DNA from 3 places in the [Pantoea] beijingensis genome. Region 3 is predicted to be linked to each of the others. Evidence: predicted binding sites of a transcription regulator. Region 3 holds the regulator's gene; each other region holds the start of a gene.

Region 1 (5,722 bases), 1.5 Mb from region 3:
CAACTGGTTTGGTCACAGGACGATGCGAGCCTGGTTGACGTTATTCTCGGACAGATGGATGCCTCTGCTCGTGCTGCCCTTCCTGAAGCCCTGAAGGCTTATCTGCCGGTCCCTATGGTAGATATGATGAGCGTGGTGAAAAAACAGTCCGGTCTGTTTGATAATATGAACGATCCGCAAAATCGCTATGCGCTCTGTCTGACCTGCAGCGACATACGCTAACCTTAAATAGCCCGACCGATGGTCGGGCTATTTTTTTGCCAGTTAACGCGGTTATCCATTCCCAACTCCCTGTCGCTCATCACATGACAATGCGCTAATAATTCTCGCCGGATGTCGCTGCAACTTCGGGTGTGAAAAGTATATAATCCTGTTTTTACGGCAAATCTGAGTTTAGTCATGCAAAAAAAATCCATCTACGTTGCCTATACCGGCGGCACTATTGGTATGCAACGTTCAACGCAGGGCTATATCCCGGTCTCTGGTCATCTGCAACGCCAACTGGCTAATATGCCGGAATTCCACCGCCCTGAGATGCCTGATTTTACCATTCATGAGTATTGCCCCCTGATCGACTCATCAGATATGACGCCTGAGGACTGGCAATCTATTGCTGATGATATTCAGCAAAATTACGATGATTATGATGGTTTCGTCATCCTTCACGGCACAGATACTATGGCTTTCACCGCATCTGCGCTCTCTTTTATGCTGGAAAATCTGGCAAAACCGGTTATCGTGACAGGGTCACAAATACCGCTTGAAGCTCTACGATCTGATGGTCAACAGAACTTGCTCAACGCGCTGTATGTCGCCGCCAATTATCCTGTTAATGAAGTGTCACTTTTCTTCAACAACACACTTTTTCGCGGTAATCGCACAACCAAAGCTCATGCCGATGGCTTTAATGCTTTTGATTCGCCCAACCTTCAGCCGCTGCTGGAGGCAGGAATTCATATTCGCCGGTTGCATACTACGCCGTTACCACAGCAGCAGGGAACGTTGATCGTGCATCCGATCACGCCCCAACCGATTGGCGTGGTGACGCTTTATCCTGGTATTTCCGCTGATGTCGTGCGTAACTTCTTACGCCAGCCCGTAAAAGCCTTGATTCTGCGATCTTATGGTGTGGGCAATGCGCCACAGAATGCGGAGTTCTTGCAGGAGCTGCGGGATGCCGCCACCCGTGGGATCGTAGTCGTCAATCTGACACAGTGTATGTCGGGCAAAGTGAATATGGGCGGTTATGCTACCGGTAATGCCCTGGCGCTGGCCGGGGTCATCAGCGGTTTTGATTTAACGGTGGAAGCAACACTGACTAAATTGCACTTTCTGCTGAGCCAGAATCTTTCCACGGCCGAGGTTCGTCGCGAAATGCAACGTAACCTGCGTGGTGAACTTACCCCCGATGAATAAACCTGGAGGAAACGATGCCGCAACGAGCGCTGGTATTGATCGATTTACAAAATGACTTTTGCGCCGGCGGCGCACTCGCCGTGCAGCAAGGTGACGAAGTAATTGTTATCGCGAATCAACTGGCGCAACAATTCAGGCAACGTGGCGATTTAGTTATCGCTACCCAGGATTGGCACCCTGCTGATCATGGGAGTTTTGCTTCGGTAGCACAGCAACCTATTGGCGAGGTGGGAGAATTAAACGGGCTATCCCAGAGATGGTGGCCCGACCACGCTGTCCAGCACACGCCTGGAGCTGACTTCCACCCGGATCTTGATGTTTCCGTATTTGATGCTGTCTTTCGCAAAGGTGAATATGCCGATGTTGACAGTTACAGTGCCTTCTTTGATAACGGCCATCAACGACAAACTCAGCTTCACAGCTGGCTGCAACAACGCGGCATAAGCTCGCTGGTCATGATGGGGCTGGCGACCGACTATTGCGTGAAATTCAGCGTACTCGACGCACTGGCATTGGGTTACAACGTTGAAGTCATTCGTCAAGGCTGCCGTGGGGTAAATACTCTTCCGGAAGACAGCAACAACGCGTTACGTGAAATGGCAACGCGTGGCGCGACTGTGCTGTAACCAGTAAGAGCGGTCTGCCGTCATCTACTCTGTGCCAGTATCTGTCTTTATAACAGGCAAACTCCGGCACAGAGTGGCTTACAGATTGTTATTGCAGGTTGATTCGGGTAACGTCCGAATCATCAATACCAAATTCCGCTTTGAGTTGTTGTTTGGTCTTCATCACGATTTGACCGTCCTGCCCAACGCTCATATGCTGTGGTCGATCGTTATATTTAGCCTGCCAGAGCAGTACCAACTGCATGCTATTTTCTTTTTGCTCTGCCGTAAGCGGTACACCATCAGGCCATTTACCGATTTCAACTGCTGTTGACAACCGCTGGTAAACCTCCGGCGTCATCATCTCAATCATCCGATCCAGGTCGTTATTCATACATTTCAGCCTCTGACCTGCTTGCCTTCATCATCAATAAAACTCAGTGACGCCGAATTGACACAATAGCGCTCGCCCCCGGGCTGAGGGCCATCGGGAAAGACGTGCCCCAGATGCGCATCACAGCTGCCACAGCGTATTTCAACGCGGTGCATACCGTGCGAATCATCATCAAGGTAGCGGATTGATTCATCGGTGAAGGGCTGATAAAAACTCGGCCAGCCACAACCGGAATCGTATTTCGTTTCAGATAAAAACAGTGGGGCATTACAGACCAGACAGTGATAAATACCTTCCGCTTTATTATGTAAAAGCGCCCCGGAAAACGGCGGCTCGGTTCCTCGTTGCTGAGTAACGTAGCGCTGCATTTCAGTGAGTTCGCTTGCGGGCGTGGCATGCGACGGTTCTTTAGCCATTTTGATAGTCTCTGGCAGTGTTAATTTGAAATAATCAGCTAGTATTCTAACAAACACTTAACAAGGTCAGGTGAATTTTTCGTGCCGGCGCATGTCTTAAAGAGATGCCAATACAAATTTGTGACACAGATCACTCTTAACGATGAATGCCCCTTTATATTCTAGGGGACCGCCCCAATTTCAAGAGATATACGTCGTCACGGAGCGAGTTGATACGAATAATTCCTGTTCGATGGTTTGATTTGTAGCAACAATTGACACGATTCCGCTTGACGCCTGGTAAGGTTTTTGTAATTTTACAGCCAACCTTTTATTCACTAACAAATAGCTGGTGGAATATATGACTATCAAAGTAGGTATCAACGGTTTTGGCCGCATCGGTCGCATTGTTTTTCGTGCTGCTCAAGAGCGTTCTGACGTAGAAATCGTTGCAATCAACGATCTGCTCGACGCAGAGTACATGGCTTACATGCTGAAGTACGACTCTACCCATGGCCGTTTTAACGGTACCGTAGAAGTCAAAGACGGTCATCTGGTTGTTAACGGTAAAACCATCCGTGTTACCGCTGAGCGCGATCCGGCTAACCTTAAGTGGGGCGAAATCGGTGTGGATGTTGTTGCAGAGGCAACTGGCATTTTCCTGACCGACGAAACTGCACGTAAACACATCCAGGCGGGCGCCAAGAAAGTTGTTCTGACCGGTCCTTCTAAAGATGACACCCCAATGTTTGTTATGGGTGTAAACCACAAGTCTTATGCTGGCCAGGACATCGTATCAAACGCGTCCTGTACCACTAACTGCCTGGCACCGTTGGCTAAAGTAATCAACGATAAATTCGGTATCGTTGAAGCGCTGATGACCACTGTTCACGCAACTACCGCAACGCAAAAAACAGTTGATGGCCCGTCTCACAAAGACTGGCGTGGTGGCCGTGGTGCGTCTCAGAATATTATCCCATCATCTACCGGTGCAGCGAAGGCTGTCGGTAAAGTGATTCCTGAGCTGAACGGCAAACTGACGGGTATGGCTTTCCGTGTACCAACGCCAAACGTTTCTGTTGTTGATCTGACTGCTCGTCTGGCTAAGCCTGCTTCTTACAAAGAAATTTGTGATGCAATCAAAGCCGCAGCAGAAGGTGAATTGAAAGGTGTTCTGGGTTATACCGAAGATGAAGTCGTGTCTACTGATTTCAACGGTGAAAAACTGACTTCCGTATTCGATGCGAAAGCAGGCATCGCCCTGAGCGACACTTTTGTGAAACTGGTTTCCTGGTATGATAACGAAACCGGTTATTCCAACAAGGTGCTGGATCTGATTACTCATATCGCTAAGTAAGCGTCGTGAGAATGAAAATCTGAATACTGAGGGCGACTGCGGTCGCCCTTTTTTATCGCCAGTATGAAAACAAATAGGTTTCATTATGAACGAGAAACTCTTTTCACTGCCGGTCATTCATCAAATTACACCTTATCTTTCCCAGCGCCAGATCGGCGACCTGCCAGTGATTGTGGTCAATCATCCCAAGGTTAAGGCGGCTATCACATTACAAGGCGCACACCTGATCGCCTGGCGACCTGCCGGAGAACAACCCGTTATCTGGCTCAGTGAGAAAACACCTTACGCAGCGGGTAAAGCGATTCGTGGGGGTGTTCCAATCTGCTGGCCATGGTTTGGACCGGAAGGCGAACCTGCTCATGGTTTTGCCCGGAGCATGCCGTGGGTGTTATCGGCACATGATGAAGATGGCGACGGGGTCATCCTCACTTTTGCACTGGAAAGTAACGCGCAAACCCAAAAACTCTGGCCGCACGATTTTACGCTTTTTGCCCGCTTCAGGTTAAGCGATCGTTGTGAGATTGAGTTAGAAGCCCATGGCGATTATAACTCCACGGCCGCACTGCATACCTACTTTGCCGTCGCTGACATTGATAGCGTTGAGGTGAGTGGCCTTGGCCGTTCCTTCATCGATAAAGTCAATTCGGGAGTCACTGGCGACTCACCAGACGGTAAGCAGACTTATCCGAACCGTATCGATCGCATTTATACTCATCCCGAAGATTGTAGTGTGATCAGTGACAAAGTCGGTAATCGCTTGATTGAAGTTTACCATCACTATCATAGCGATGTCGTGACCTGGAACCCGGGTGCTGAATTGTCATCCAGCATGGCCGATATGGCAGATGATGGATATAAAACCTTTGTCTGCGTGGAAACAGCGCACATCAGTACGCCAATGAAAAGCGCGGGTGAAAAGCCTGCAAGACTGGCGGCAACGCTGCGTCTACGCAAGAAAGCCTGAGATAAAGGGCGAGATGTTCGCCCTTAATTTGAAGGTAAGGAGATCCGGATGCCTGAGGATAATCGCCTTCACTGATACTGCCAGCCTAACTCCGCGTCAGTCATCTCATCTGCCGGGGCATATTAGACAATATCGAGCACTATTTTGCTCTGTGGCGGCGGATAAGCGTGATTGATTACCCTCAATTCCTCTTCGGTAAACGCCACCTCAAGCGCATCGGCATTTTCTTTAATATGCGCGAGCGAACTCGCTTTCGGGATAGCCAAAACGCCCTCTGTGTGTATCACCCACGCTAAGAGCAATTGTGCAACGCTGATGTTTTTCTGCTGCGCAAGCTGATTAAGTCGCGGATGGCCGATTAGCTCACCTCGCAGGCGTCCTGCCTGCGCCAGGGGGCAATATGCCATAATCGGTATGCGTCTTTGCTGGCATGCAGGTATAAGATCGAACTCAATTCCTCGCGAGGCTAGATGATAAAGCACCTGATTCGTTGCACACTGAACCCCACCCGATTCTTGCCATAATTCTTGCATATCATTGATATCAAAATTGGAAACACCCCAGCGACGGATCTTCCCCTGCCGCTGTAGA
Region 2 (5,722 bases), 770 kb from region 3:
ATTTAGCGCTGTGCAGAAAAATGGAGCAGGATTGTGTATTCATGCGATATCTCTAACGCATAGAGAGTATCACATTGATGACAAAAAAAGAGTGGCTGCATAGATTATGATAGTTAACGGAAAGTTGTTAGCATTAGAATGAAGGATTAATAAGAGTAAAGAGAAGATGGCGCTAGTATCATTGCATCAAGAGGACAATAGCGCCAAAATGAGTTGAAAAATAAAGACCTTAAAGAAAGCTATTAAGAATAATGCTAAAAGTAAGATATTATCGCTATCTGAATCATTAGTGGTAATGATGGTGGAAACGACTGAATGCGACTTTTCATTAAATTTCGCTAAGTCAGGGATTCCGGATAAAAAATGTTAAATAACAGTCAGTATCATCCCTGACTATGATCATATTGATAGGGATAATGATAGACGCTGCGGCTGATATCAAGCAGACGGCAGCTTCTCCGCGTGCCGATCCCATAGGTATCCTGAAGAAAATTAACTGCCTGACGTTTGTCATTTGTTGTGAAAAAATTCTTGAGTATGCTTTGCAGCATATCCCTGTCTGAACTGATAGCCTGTAGTTCACGTGTCATTGATTGAAGTTTATCTTCTAAACATTTGATTTTTCTGCCTTCTTCAGAGGATAAACCTGCATATTTTTTTTTCCAGCTGTAAAATGTCGCCTCCGAAATGCCCAGTTCATCACAAATTTCTTTTACCTTTGCTCCACATTCGGAAGCTTTAATAGCGCTGGTGATTTGCTGCTCGCTATATCGTGACTTTCTCATGATTATCTGTTCCTTTCTAAACTATTTGTAGATGAGAATAACCGCAATAATAATTGGTACTAATAATGCGAGATATTATTGCGGTATTTTTAAGTGCGCGATTTTAACTGCATGGCTTAAGTTAAATTATATTTTATAAATAGCATCATGGGATTTGTCTTATTTTATTGATATCGAGATGCGATGACTTTCGATATGGTTTTTTTTGATATAGATTCGTCTCATGCCAGTGCAAACTATGCCAAAGAACTACTGTTCTATTTGATTACATTTTTATCCTGGTGAGAAGGATCTACTTTTCAGCAATGAAATCGATCTCATCAATGTTCTCGTTCTCTACATCACGATTTTATGTGAAGCTCGTCATTTTTTACAGATTTAGCCGTGCCACAGTGATATTGAGAAAGATGGTATTTATAGAGAATAAATGAGGTAAAAAATTCAAAATATTAATAAATAATAATATTACTCCCGAATTTAGAACAGAGAGTGTGTCTGCAGGTCGGAACAGTTCGCGTAATTTATCGGTGGTGTACATGGATGTGTTGAATAGTGAAAGATCGGGAAAATCAAGGATTTCTCAATGAAATATCGTGTAATATCAAATGCAATCTGGATGATGTCTGAAAAAATCGTTTCTGTTTTTGGCGTCATTTTCGTGACATCTTATGTAGCGAAATCTTTTGGCCCTGTAATATTTGGGCAAATGGCGTTTTCAGCTTCACTTTTTTCGGTGGTCCAAACCGCAGCCATTTTTGGTACTGAAACTATCTTGTTTAAACGCATCAGTAAAAGTACACAGAAAGGTATCCGTTTGATGACCATTGCGAAAGAAATGCGTATGGCAGTGCTGTTGCTCCTTTCTTTTCCCGTGTTGGGTTATGTTTGGTTTATGATGTCTCAGAATTTTTTTGCGTTTGCTCTGGCATCATTTTTCTCGGCATTATTCATTACCCAGGATACCTTTAGTGTTTATAACAATGCGTGCCTGGAGTCACGACGTAATACACTGGCTAATGCTACAGGGATGGTCATTGGTTTCACTATGAGTTTTTCCATTGCCTGGTTTAAAATAAGTCCGGCATGGCTGATATTGCCAATTATTTCTGTGGCATTATTCCCATACTTGATTAAGCGTTATCTTTTTTATCAGTCGAATCATGATGACAGGCCTGCTGTACATAACAAGAATAAATATTTTCGTTATTTACTTTATGCTGGTTTGCCTCTGGCGCTTTCCAGTATATTTATTTCAATACAGGTAAAAACAGCGCAATTCTTTTTGGTTGGTGTGGGTTCGGCTCACGATCTGGGACTGTTTACCGCAGCAAACACTATCTCAGCATCATGGATATTCATCCCCATTGCGATTATTACATCCAGTTTCTCTGAAATCTTCAGAGAACGCTCTGATGTCGCGGTGAAGCTTGCTGCCAGGTTACATGGCTATGTTATGGCTGTTTCACTCTTTATGTTACTTATTATTATGGCTTTTGGTGAAAAGATCGTGGTGACTTTATACGGAAATGACTACTTACAATCAGGGAAAATTATAACGGTGCTCTCTATTGCTACCTGCTTTTCTGCAATGGGCACCGTTGCTTATCGTTACATGGTCAAGGAAGGAGGATTTAATTATCTTCTGATTAAAATAGTTTGTCTGATGATAATAAGCCTTCCCGCTTCATGGATATTAATCAAGCAGTTTGGTTTAATGGGTGCTGCATGGAGTGTTTTTATCACTGAGCTATTATCTCTGACCGTTATGAATTATTTTTTCAAAAACGGTGTTATAAAACAGATACACGTTTCCTCAATTAACTACAAAACTTACAAATGAGGTGAAGTATGTTTAATTTTAAAAATGAAATTAAAAGAAGTTTGCATTACTTCATTAAAAAAATGCCTTGGGTTTATCAAGATAAAGTTTATTATTTCTATAAATTCAAAAAATTGCCAAATATACATCGACCTATACTCTTTAATGAAAAAGTGCTGTATCGTAAGTTCATTAATGGAGACTATCTTCGTTATGGCTGGCTTTCAGATAAATATCTGGTGCGTGATTATATTGAAAAGACAATCGGTAAAGACTATCTAATTCCACTTATTTACGAAACTGATGATCCAGCGACGTTGCTTGAGTTAAATAGTTGGAAAAACATCGTTATTAAGCCAAATCATGGTTCGAATATGGTTAATATTCTGCTGGAGGAACCCGATTTTTTGCAGAAACAGCGGATTATCAGCCACTGCAAGACATGGCTACAGAAAGATTACTCCGTTGAGGCCCGGGAGATTCATTATCGATATATAAAGCCGAGGATTTTGGTTGAAAAATATATTGGTGATGGGAAAAAACCGCCCATTGACTATAAATTTCATATGTTTAACCGGAAAGAGGGCGGATTCTTATATGTATTACAGGTCATTTATAATCGGGATCACCCCTCTCTGTCGATGAACTTTTATGTGAATAATCTGTGTGATGTTTTTCATCAAATTCGTGATACCGGGCTGGATATTTCTGAACAATTGCCTGCGTTAACTAAGGCTCTTGAGCTAAGTAAAGTTCTGGCATCAGATGTCGATTATGTGCGCGTGGATTGGTATATCCACGAAAATCAGGTCTATTTCGGCGAGCTGACGTTTACGCCTGGCGCGGGATTGGTTACCGGGCTTGACCGGGGGCTGGACAGGTTAATGGGAGATATGTGGCTCCAGGACCATACGCCCCTGCCGTTATCCGGCACCGATGAAGCGCAGATAAATATTCCAGCGCTGCTAAAAAAAGTGTAATTCAATCCGGCAGGCTGATGTGTTTTATGACTGCCGGCATTGTTCTTATGGTACAGGCCATGTGGCAGGAGACTGGCCCATGACATCAAAGAACGCGTTTTTCGTTAGCTCAAAAAAGTGATTAACGTTTTCGAGGTTCAGCGTAATGCCGAGTAGACCTGTGACGAACCAGCAGGACATACCGATGCCGATCCCACTAAAAATAAAAGCCATCGCATTATGGCGGTGCTGGCGGCACTTAATTTTGAAAGTACTGGCAAAAAACATCATTACTGCACTCAGCAGCTCCCAACGCATAAGTACTACACTGGCCGTCAAGGTGCCCATACATCGCCTCTTCAGATGAAAATACCCTGACACTGAAAACTGGCATCACCATTAAACGTCGGGGGAGTGTCAGGATGGCCCCCTGGCTACGGACATTAGCGTCAATAATGTGATTTGCGTCACATTATATCAGTGGGTTTGAAAATTTGAACAAAATTTACACCCGTAAGGCGCAGGCCATATCTGCAACCCACTTGGGCAAAATGCAGATCAAACGTAAATAAAGCCGGATCATTCACCAGGCTCAGGTTTCAAGACAGTCGGTATGAGACAGAGGATATTCCGCGCTGTTGTCGGGCCGATGTAAGATTGGCTTAATGGAATTGCGGATCGGACCATGACGAGTTGATAGACGCTCGATCGTTTGGAATGAGCAATCCTTACACCGCTATGGTATTGCTCGCCGCAGGGACACATTGAGAAGTGCGCAGAAGCGGCGATGTTTTGCATGAAAAACCAAATCTGCCAGAGGCGAAACGCTAGCTGTTAATCACCGGACAGCACTCACCGTTGGTACGTTGAGCAAAGCTGGCAAAGTTTTCGCTGCAATCGAAACTGTAAACATGCTGACGCTGTAAGCTCTGGCGGCGCATACTGTGGCGGTAAGCCGTCGGCGTTTGTGAGAACTGTTTGCGGAAAACACGCGAAAAAGTTTGTTGTGAGTCATATCCATATTGCATGGCGATATCAAATACCGGCCGCTGTGTTTTATGAAGCGCCTCTGCGGCCAGCGTCAAACGTCTTTCACGGATGTAACCACCTAAAGTTTGTTTCGTTACGGTACGAAACATGCGCTGCAGGTGCCACTTTGAATATCCTGATTTGGCGGCAACCTCATCGATAGACAAGGTTTTATCTAAGTTCTGTTCAATCCAGTCAGTCAGAGTATGAATAATTTCGTTATGTATCATGTCCTCATCCTTTCCCATGAGATTTTCATTTCATCGTTCTGTTGGTGGTGGAGTATAATTCCTCAAGTTAACTTGAGGTAAAGAGCCAAATGAAAAAAGAACGCAGCTATCCAAAGATGGTGCTGACGCCCGGAGAAGTGGCGAAGCGAAGTGGCGTGGCAGTTTCAGCGCTCCATTTCTATGAATCAAAAGGCTTAATTGCCAGTACGCGTAATGCAGGTAACCAGCGGCGCTATAGTCGTGATGTGCTGCGGCGTGTAGCGATTATTAAAATTGCACAACGTATCGGTATTCCACTGGCGACGGTGAGCGAGAATCTGATGTATGTGCCGGCGGATAAAAGGATCTCGGTAAAAGCGTGGGCTGTGCTTACTCAGCAGTGGCGTGACGAGTTGGACAAACGGATTGCTACGCTAACACGCCTGCGAGATGACCTGGATGGGTGTATTGGTTGTGGCTGTTTATCAATGAGCGATTGTCCGCTACGTAACCCGAACGATCGTCTATCGCAGCAGGGGACGGGGGCTATTTTACTCGATCCTACCATCGGGCATGAATCCTGAAATAGACCTGCCATACTTCAGGTTGTCGGTTTTTTGGCCGGATGACCTATTATTCAGACTATCATTCGCCGTTAAGTACAGGAGCTGCACATGATTACTGTTCATCACCTGAATAATTCTCGCTCCCAGCGTGTGCTATGGATGCTGGAAGAACTGGAGCTGCCTTACCAGATTAAGCATTATCAGCGCGAAGCGACTTTACTGGCACCGGAGTCTTTGAAGCAGGTACATCCATTAGGAAAGTCTCCGGTCATTACGGATGGCAATCGCGTAATCGCCGAGTCCGGCGCTATTTTGGAGTATCTTGAGGGCAAATATGATACGGAATATCGTCTTG
Region 3 (5,722 bases):
GTACACCTGATAAATCGGGTGTTTCTATGGCTGCTATTGCCAAATTTGCCGGTAAGTTACCGATTTTGGGCGTTTGCCTTGGGCATCAGGCGATTGCACAGACGTTCGGCGCGCGGGTGGTACGTGCGCGCCAGGTTATGCATGGGAAAACGTCAGTGATCGAGCACAATGATAGCGGCGTATTTGCCGGATTGTCACATCCATTGACGGTGACACGCTACCATTCATTGATTGTTGAAAGAGAAAGTCTACCTCGCGATTTTGAAGTCACCGCCTGGAGCTTGCGTGAGGGAGAACCGGATGAAATCATGGGGTTTCGCCATAAGCATCTGGCGTTACAGGGGGTTCAATTCCATCCTGAAAGTATTTTGAGCGAGCAAGGGCACCAGTTGCTGGCCAATTTTCTTACGCTGTAAATCGCCTCCGAACTACCGACACTGATTAATATATCGATCTGCCTGATGTTATAGGCGGCGGATAACGTGCTGCTCTCATTTCTCTTTTAGTGATTTTTTATGCGTATTTTTTGATTATAATTGCATATATTGATACTGTGATAACTTCGAGTTGCAGAACGCAGACAGCAAGACACCCTCCTGAATACACGCCTCAGAGAAGCGGTCGATATTCGCTATGAAATTCAATGCACAGGCAACTTGAAGTATGACGAGCATATAACGTGACATCATGAGAGGTAGTCAATGGCAGCGGAAAAAATGGCGGTAACGCGGGAAACCTTTGAACAGGTTATTTTGCCTGTTTATGCACCCGCACAGTTTGTACCAGTCAAAGGTAAAGGCAGCCGGGTGTGGGACCAGCAGGGTAAAGAATATATCGATTTTTCCGGCGGTATTGCCGTCACCGCGCTGGGGCACTGCCACCCGGCACTGGTGGAGACGCTGAAAGCGCAGGGTGAAACTCTGTGGCACACCAGTAATGTTTTTACCAATGAACCAGCGTTGCGGCTGGCCAGCAAATTGATCGCTGCCACTTTTGCCGATCGCGTTTTTTTCGCTAATTCTGGTGCGGAAGCTAACGAAGCGGCATTTAAGCTGGCGCGTTACTATGCTTCAACGCGCCATAGCCCTTACAAAAGTAAAATTATCGCGTTTCATAATGCGTTTCATGGCCGTACTTTATTTACCGTAACGGTTGGCGGGCAGCCGAAATATTCTGACGGTTTTGGTCCTAAGCCCGCGGATATTGTGCATGTTCCCTACAACGATTTGGCTGCGGTTAAAGCAGTTATTGACGATCATACCTGCGCTATCGTGGTTGAACCGATCCAGGGTGAAGGCGGGGTTATGCCCGCATCGCAGGAATTTATTCAGGGACTTCGGGCATTATGTGATGAGCACAATGCGCTGCTGGTGTTCGATGAAGTCCAGAGTGGAATGGGGCGGTGCGGCAAGCTGTTTGCTTATGAAGATTATGGTGTAAAGCCCGATATTCTTACTACGGCAAAAGCATTAGGTGGTGGCTTTCCGGTGAGCGCGATGCTAACCACGCAGGATATCGCATCCGTGATGGCACCGGGTGTTCATGGAACGACTTATGGTGGAAATCCGCTGGCCTGTGCGATAGCGGAGACGGCGCTGGATATTATTAATAGCGACGAAGTGCTAAAGGGTGTTGAAGTCCGTCGTCAGCAATTTGTTGATGCGTTGCAGGCGATCGACAGCAAACTCGATGTCTTCAGCGAGATCCGCGGAAAAGGGTTGCTGCTTGGCGCTGTGCTGAAGCCACAATATGCGGGTAAAGCGCGTGATGTATTGAACGCTGCCGCGGAGCAGGGCGTAATGGTGTTAAATGCCGGTACTGACGTTATCCGCTTCGCGCCGTCGTTGATCATTGAACCCACGGATATTGTCGAAGGAATGGCGCGTTTTGCTCGAGCCCTGGAGAGCGTACTGGCCGAATAGCAAGCGGTGTTGCCTGGAATGCCGATACGCAGGCCAACCTCAACGGGCAGTTACTCTCTGTCCGTTTGCTATGATTTCCTCAGCTTCCCAACCAGCCACTTTCCGTGACGTGGGCGCTGGCTCCATGCCAGTGATGAGATAGTATGCATTACGCTCAGATGACCCAGAATCCGCGAAACATGCCGTTCCATAATGGTTATTGGACCGGTATGCAGATTATTTTGCGCTTCGAGGATATTAGTATCTGACCCCGGACCGTCATATTCCAGTCGCTGCTGGCATCGCTGCAGCGCGACCTCGCAGGATTGCAAATAGCGCTCGGCTAGTGATGGCGTAAGCATAGTATGTTCACGAGCCAGGATCGTCATCGCATTAATATGCTCGACGATAAATTGGCTATGCGTCACCCAGAGCTTCATATCAGACAGATACTGAGCATTAAAGGCTGGTTCCTGCATCGCCTGATTTAATGAGTTATACAACGCGTTATGCGCCTGGTTGACGCGGACGCGCTGGTAGGCCAGTTTCACGCTGTCCTGCTCGTTTCCCAGCAACATTCTTAATGCGTCCTGGTCAGCTTCCAGTGCATCGTGGGCGTTTTGTCGCAGCAGGCCGCTTTGCCATTGCGGCCAGAGCCAGATCATGCCGCCGAAAGCAATCAGACATCCCATGATGGTATCCATCAACCGCGGTAGTAAAAACTGCGCGCCATTCAGCGTTAGCAATTGCAGTGAATAGACGGCGGTGACGGTAAAACCAATCGTTGCCCAGCCATAAAACTTGCGGATAAACAAATAACTTACCAGTGTGATTGTCAGCATCGCGAGCAGTACCCAACTATCTGCAACCTGCAAGCGCAGCGTTGCCGCAGCGATAATTAATCCGACTAGCGTACCCAGAGCACGGTGCTGAATGCGTACGCGGGTGGCGCTATAGCCGTTCTGACTGACGAACATAATTGTCATCAGAATCCAGTAAGGCTTAGGAATATTGAAAAATAGCGCCAGCGTACTGCCAATCACCAGCATGACGGCGAAACGTGTCGCCGTTCGCAATGCGGATGAGTTGAGTGAAAGGTAACTTTTCAGTGCCGGGATCAGCGGCAGTCGTCGTTGTCGATCTTCCATTAGATTACGTTGGTAAAGCGGGCGTTGGGTGCGCAGCACGCGCGCGATGCGACTGAAGTGGTAATAACAAAAATTGCCGACTGGGTTTTCACTGTTCTGTCGTGCGATTTTCTCCAGTGCCTGCAGCTGCTTATCCATACTAAAGCGCTCGGGTAGCCGATGGTAAAGAATATCATCGGCTAGCGTACGAAGCCGGGCCGCTATCGCCTGTGCATTCCAGCGAATCACCGCTTCAGCATGGCTGCGTTCAACCAGTTTTTGCACCTCATCCGGTAGCGACAGGCTGACGGCAATATGCTCCTGCAGATCGAGTGCCACTTGAAATGCACGCGTCAGTCGCTTATGACTGCTGTGGCGGTTTGCCGCCAGCATATGCATCTGCTGATAGCAGATGGTGATCAGGTCCACCGCTCTCTGCTGTCGTACTAACAGAGGTGGTAGTGCTTTTTCAGGGTCGGTGAGCTGTGTTAGCAAGCTATATTTTGCTTCACAGTAGTCGGCCAGTTCACGATAGAGCAGGCTGATCGTTTCGCGCATTGGTTGCTCTTTCCACAGCCAAAACCAGAACCAGTTAAATGCGCCATACCAGATTGTACCGAGTATATAGAGCAGGGGAGGCTCCCATACCGCCATGTGGCCAATAAGGCTGAGCGTAAAAATTCCGGCAATCAAGGACGCGGGGAGAAGCCGTGCATGTAACGGGCTAATTTCTCCGGTCACACCCAGCAGCATGGCCATAGCAAACAGGATTGCAGGCAAAGGGAGCTGGTGTTGCGTCATCCACTGGATCAGAAAACTACTGAGAGCAAATAAGCCACCGCCGATAATCAGCCGCTTAAAAAAGCGTTTGTGTGGCGTATCGAGCCCGGCAATATTGCAGCAGGCGGGGACTAACGAGAAGAGCAGTCCTTTTTGGAGATCGCCAAGCAGCCAGCCAATGGCCACCGGTAAACACAGCACTAGCGTCTGGCGCAGCGCATAGTTTATTTCAGGGTGATAAATGATTCTCCGCCACATCAGGTTATCGCAATATAAAAAAACGGCGTGATAGCAACATCACGCCGTGGGTCGGGATGAATTAACGTGTGCCGTATACAACAATCGTTTTGCCGTGTGCGGAAATCAGGTTTTGATCTTCCAGCATTTTCAGGATACGGCCGACGGTTTCACGCGAGCAGCCGACGATTTGACCAATCTCCTGACGGGTGATTTTGATCTGCATACCGTCTGGATGCGTCATGGCATCCGGTTGTTTAGCCAGATTGAGCAGCGTTTGCGCAATACGCCCCGTCACGTCAAGGAAAGCTAAATTACCTACTTTTTCTGAGGTGACCTGCAGGCGACGCGCCATTTGGGAAGAGAGACGCATCAGAATATCAGGATTGACCTGAATCAGCTGACGGAATTTTTTGTAAGAAATTTCAGCCACTTCACAGGCTGTTTTGGCCCGAACCCAAGCACTACGTTCCTGGCCTTCTTCAAAGAGGCCAAGCTCGCCAATGAAATCGCCCTGGTTGAGATAAGAGAGGATCATCTCTTTGCCTTCTTCATCCTTAATCAGCACTGCTACAGAGCCCTTCACGATGTAGTAGAGCGTTTCCGCCTTTTCACCTTGGTGAATCAGCGTACTTTTGGATGGATACTTGTGAATATGGCAATGTGACAGGAACCATTCGAGAGTCGGGTCTGTTTGCGGTTTGCCGAGAACCATTCGCTGTTATCCTCTATTGTAATCGTGCCCTAAATACAGGGAGGGTATTCCCTGCCAGGCGTTGAAATATTCAAGCGTTTTCCTATCAGGAATTTTATCCGGGCATCTGCTCATTATGTTGTCCCACTTTCGCCGGACTGATTACCCGTCATACTTCGGACTGCAAGTTTTTGGCTGCGTTGTCTTACATGTGGGTATACCCGCTTACCACCATCCTGCTACCCGTGCTCTTCAGGGTATATATGAGTTGGCAAAATATTACAACTTCGTTTGTAGCACAGCTTTCGCTAAGTGTCTCCTGTTGTCTCGCTTCAGCATGAAGTGAATTGCATAGCGTTGCCGTTTTTTCTTGTAAAGCGTAGTCTGAAGTCAACCGGACGAATCAGGAGATGAATGTTATGCAGGCGCGTGTAAAGTGGGTAGAAGGGCTGACTTTTTTAGGTGAATCTGCATCCGGGCATCAGGTGCTGATGGATGGTAATTCCGGTGATAAAGCGCCCAGTCCGATGGAGATGGTATTAATGGCCGCGGGGGGATGCAGTGCAATTGACGTGGTTTCCATCCTGCAAAAAGGGCGCCACGACGTGGCTGACTGTGAAGTGAAATTGACGTCCGAGCGGCGCGAAGAGGCACCGCGTCTTTTTACCCACATTAATGTGCATTTTATCGTTAGTGGCGCCGGATTGAATGATAAAGCGGTGGCACGCGCGGTCGACCTGTCGATAGAAAAATATTGCTCGGTGTCGCTGATGCTGGGTAAAGGTGTAGAGATCACGCACAGCTATGAAGTCATCGAACTGTAATATAGCCCGCAGGGCGGATTGCGATCCGCCACTGCAGTGTTCCTGCCAGCCTTGGCTGGCTTGACGAGTTACTCAATTTTTTTCCCTTCAATCAGACGCTTAACCAGCGGCCCCATGATCAATTCCATCGCCAGCCCCATCTTGCCTCCCGGTACCACC

What was found. The regulator CRP, encoded in region 3, controls carbon source genes, mostly activating them, when cyclic AMP is high. The targets are predictions, from matches to a motif close to ATGTGANNNNNNTCACAT.
Region 1: msrB (peptide-methionine (R)-S-oxide reductase MsrB) is a predicted target of CRP. The motif match lies at 2,950-2,967, and genes of this name have one in related genera.
Region 2: J1C60_RS16810 (YjcB family protein) is a predicted target of CRP. The motif match lies at 4,019-4,036, and genes of this name have one in related genera.

What each region holds. Positions count from the first base shown of each region.
Region 1 covers NZ_CP071409.1:1,874,455-1,880,176, reverse strand. Annotated here, with positions in the region: gene sppA (signal peptide peptidase SppA) at 1-222, shown strand, start outside; gene J1C60_RS08440 (hypothetical protein) at 225-401, opposite strand; gene ansA (asparaginase) at 400-1,416, shown strand; gene pncA (bifunctional nicotinamidase/pyrazinamidase) at 1,431-2,042, shown strand; gene J1C60_RS08425 (YeaC family protein) at 2,131-2,415, opposite strand; gene msrB (peptide-methionine (R)-S-oxide reductase MsrB) at 2,421-2,831, opposite strand; gene gapA (glyceraldehyde-3-phosphate dehydrogenase) at 3,172-4,167, shown strand; gene J1C60_RS08410 (D-hexose-6-phosphate mutarotase) at 4,253-5,131, shown strand; gene J1C60_RS08405 (aldo/keto reductase) at 5,254-5,722, opposite strand, start outside.
Region 2 covers NZ_CP071409.1:3,706,940-3,712,661, reverse strand. Annotated here, with positions in the region: gene J1C60_RS16825 (transposase) at 384-785, opposite strand; gene J1C60_RS16820 (MATE family efflux transporter) at 1,369-2,625, shown strand; gene J1C60_RS16815 (ATP-grasp fold amidoligase family protein) at 2,634-3,584, shown strand; gene J1C60_RS16810 (YjcB family protein) at 3,630-3,911, opposite strand; gene soxS (superoxide response transcriptional regulator SoxS) at 4,391-4,822, opposite strand; gene soxR (redox-sensitive transcriptional activator SoxR) at 4,912-5,385, shown strand; gene J1C60_RS16795 (glutathione S-transferase family protein) at 5,476-5,722, shown strand, end outside.
Region 3 covers NZ_CP071409.1:364,826-370,547, forward strand. Annotated here, with positions in the region: gene J1C60_RS01550 (aminodeoxychorismate synthase component II) at 1-416, shown strand, start outside; gene argD (bifunctional acetylornithine/succinyldiaminopimelate transaminase) at 702-1,922, shown strand; gene J1C60_RS01560 (YccS/YhfK family putative transporter) at 1,991-4,066, opposite strand; gene crp (cAMP-activated global transcriptional regulator CRP) at 4,128-4,760, opposite strand; gene J1C60_RS01570 (OsmC family protein) at 5,159-5,563, shown strand; gene J1C60_RS01575 (phosphoribulokinase) at 5,632-5,722, opposite strand, start outside.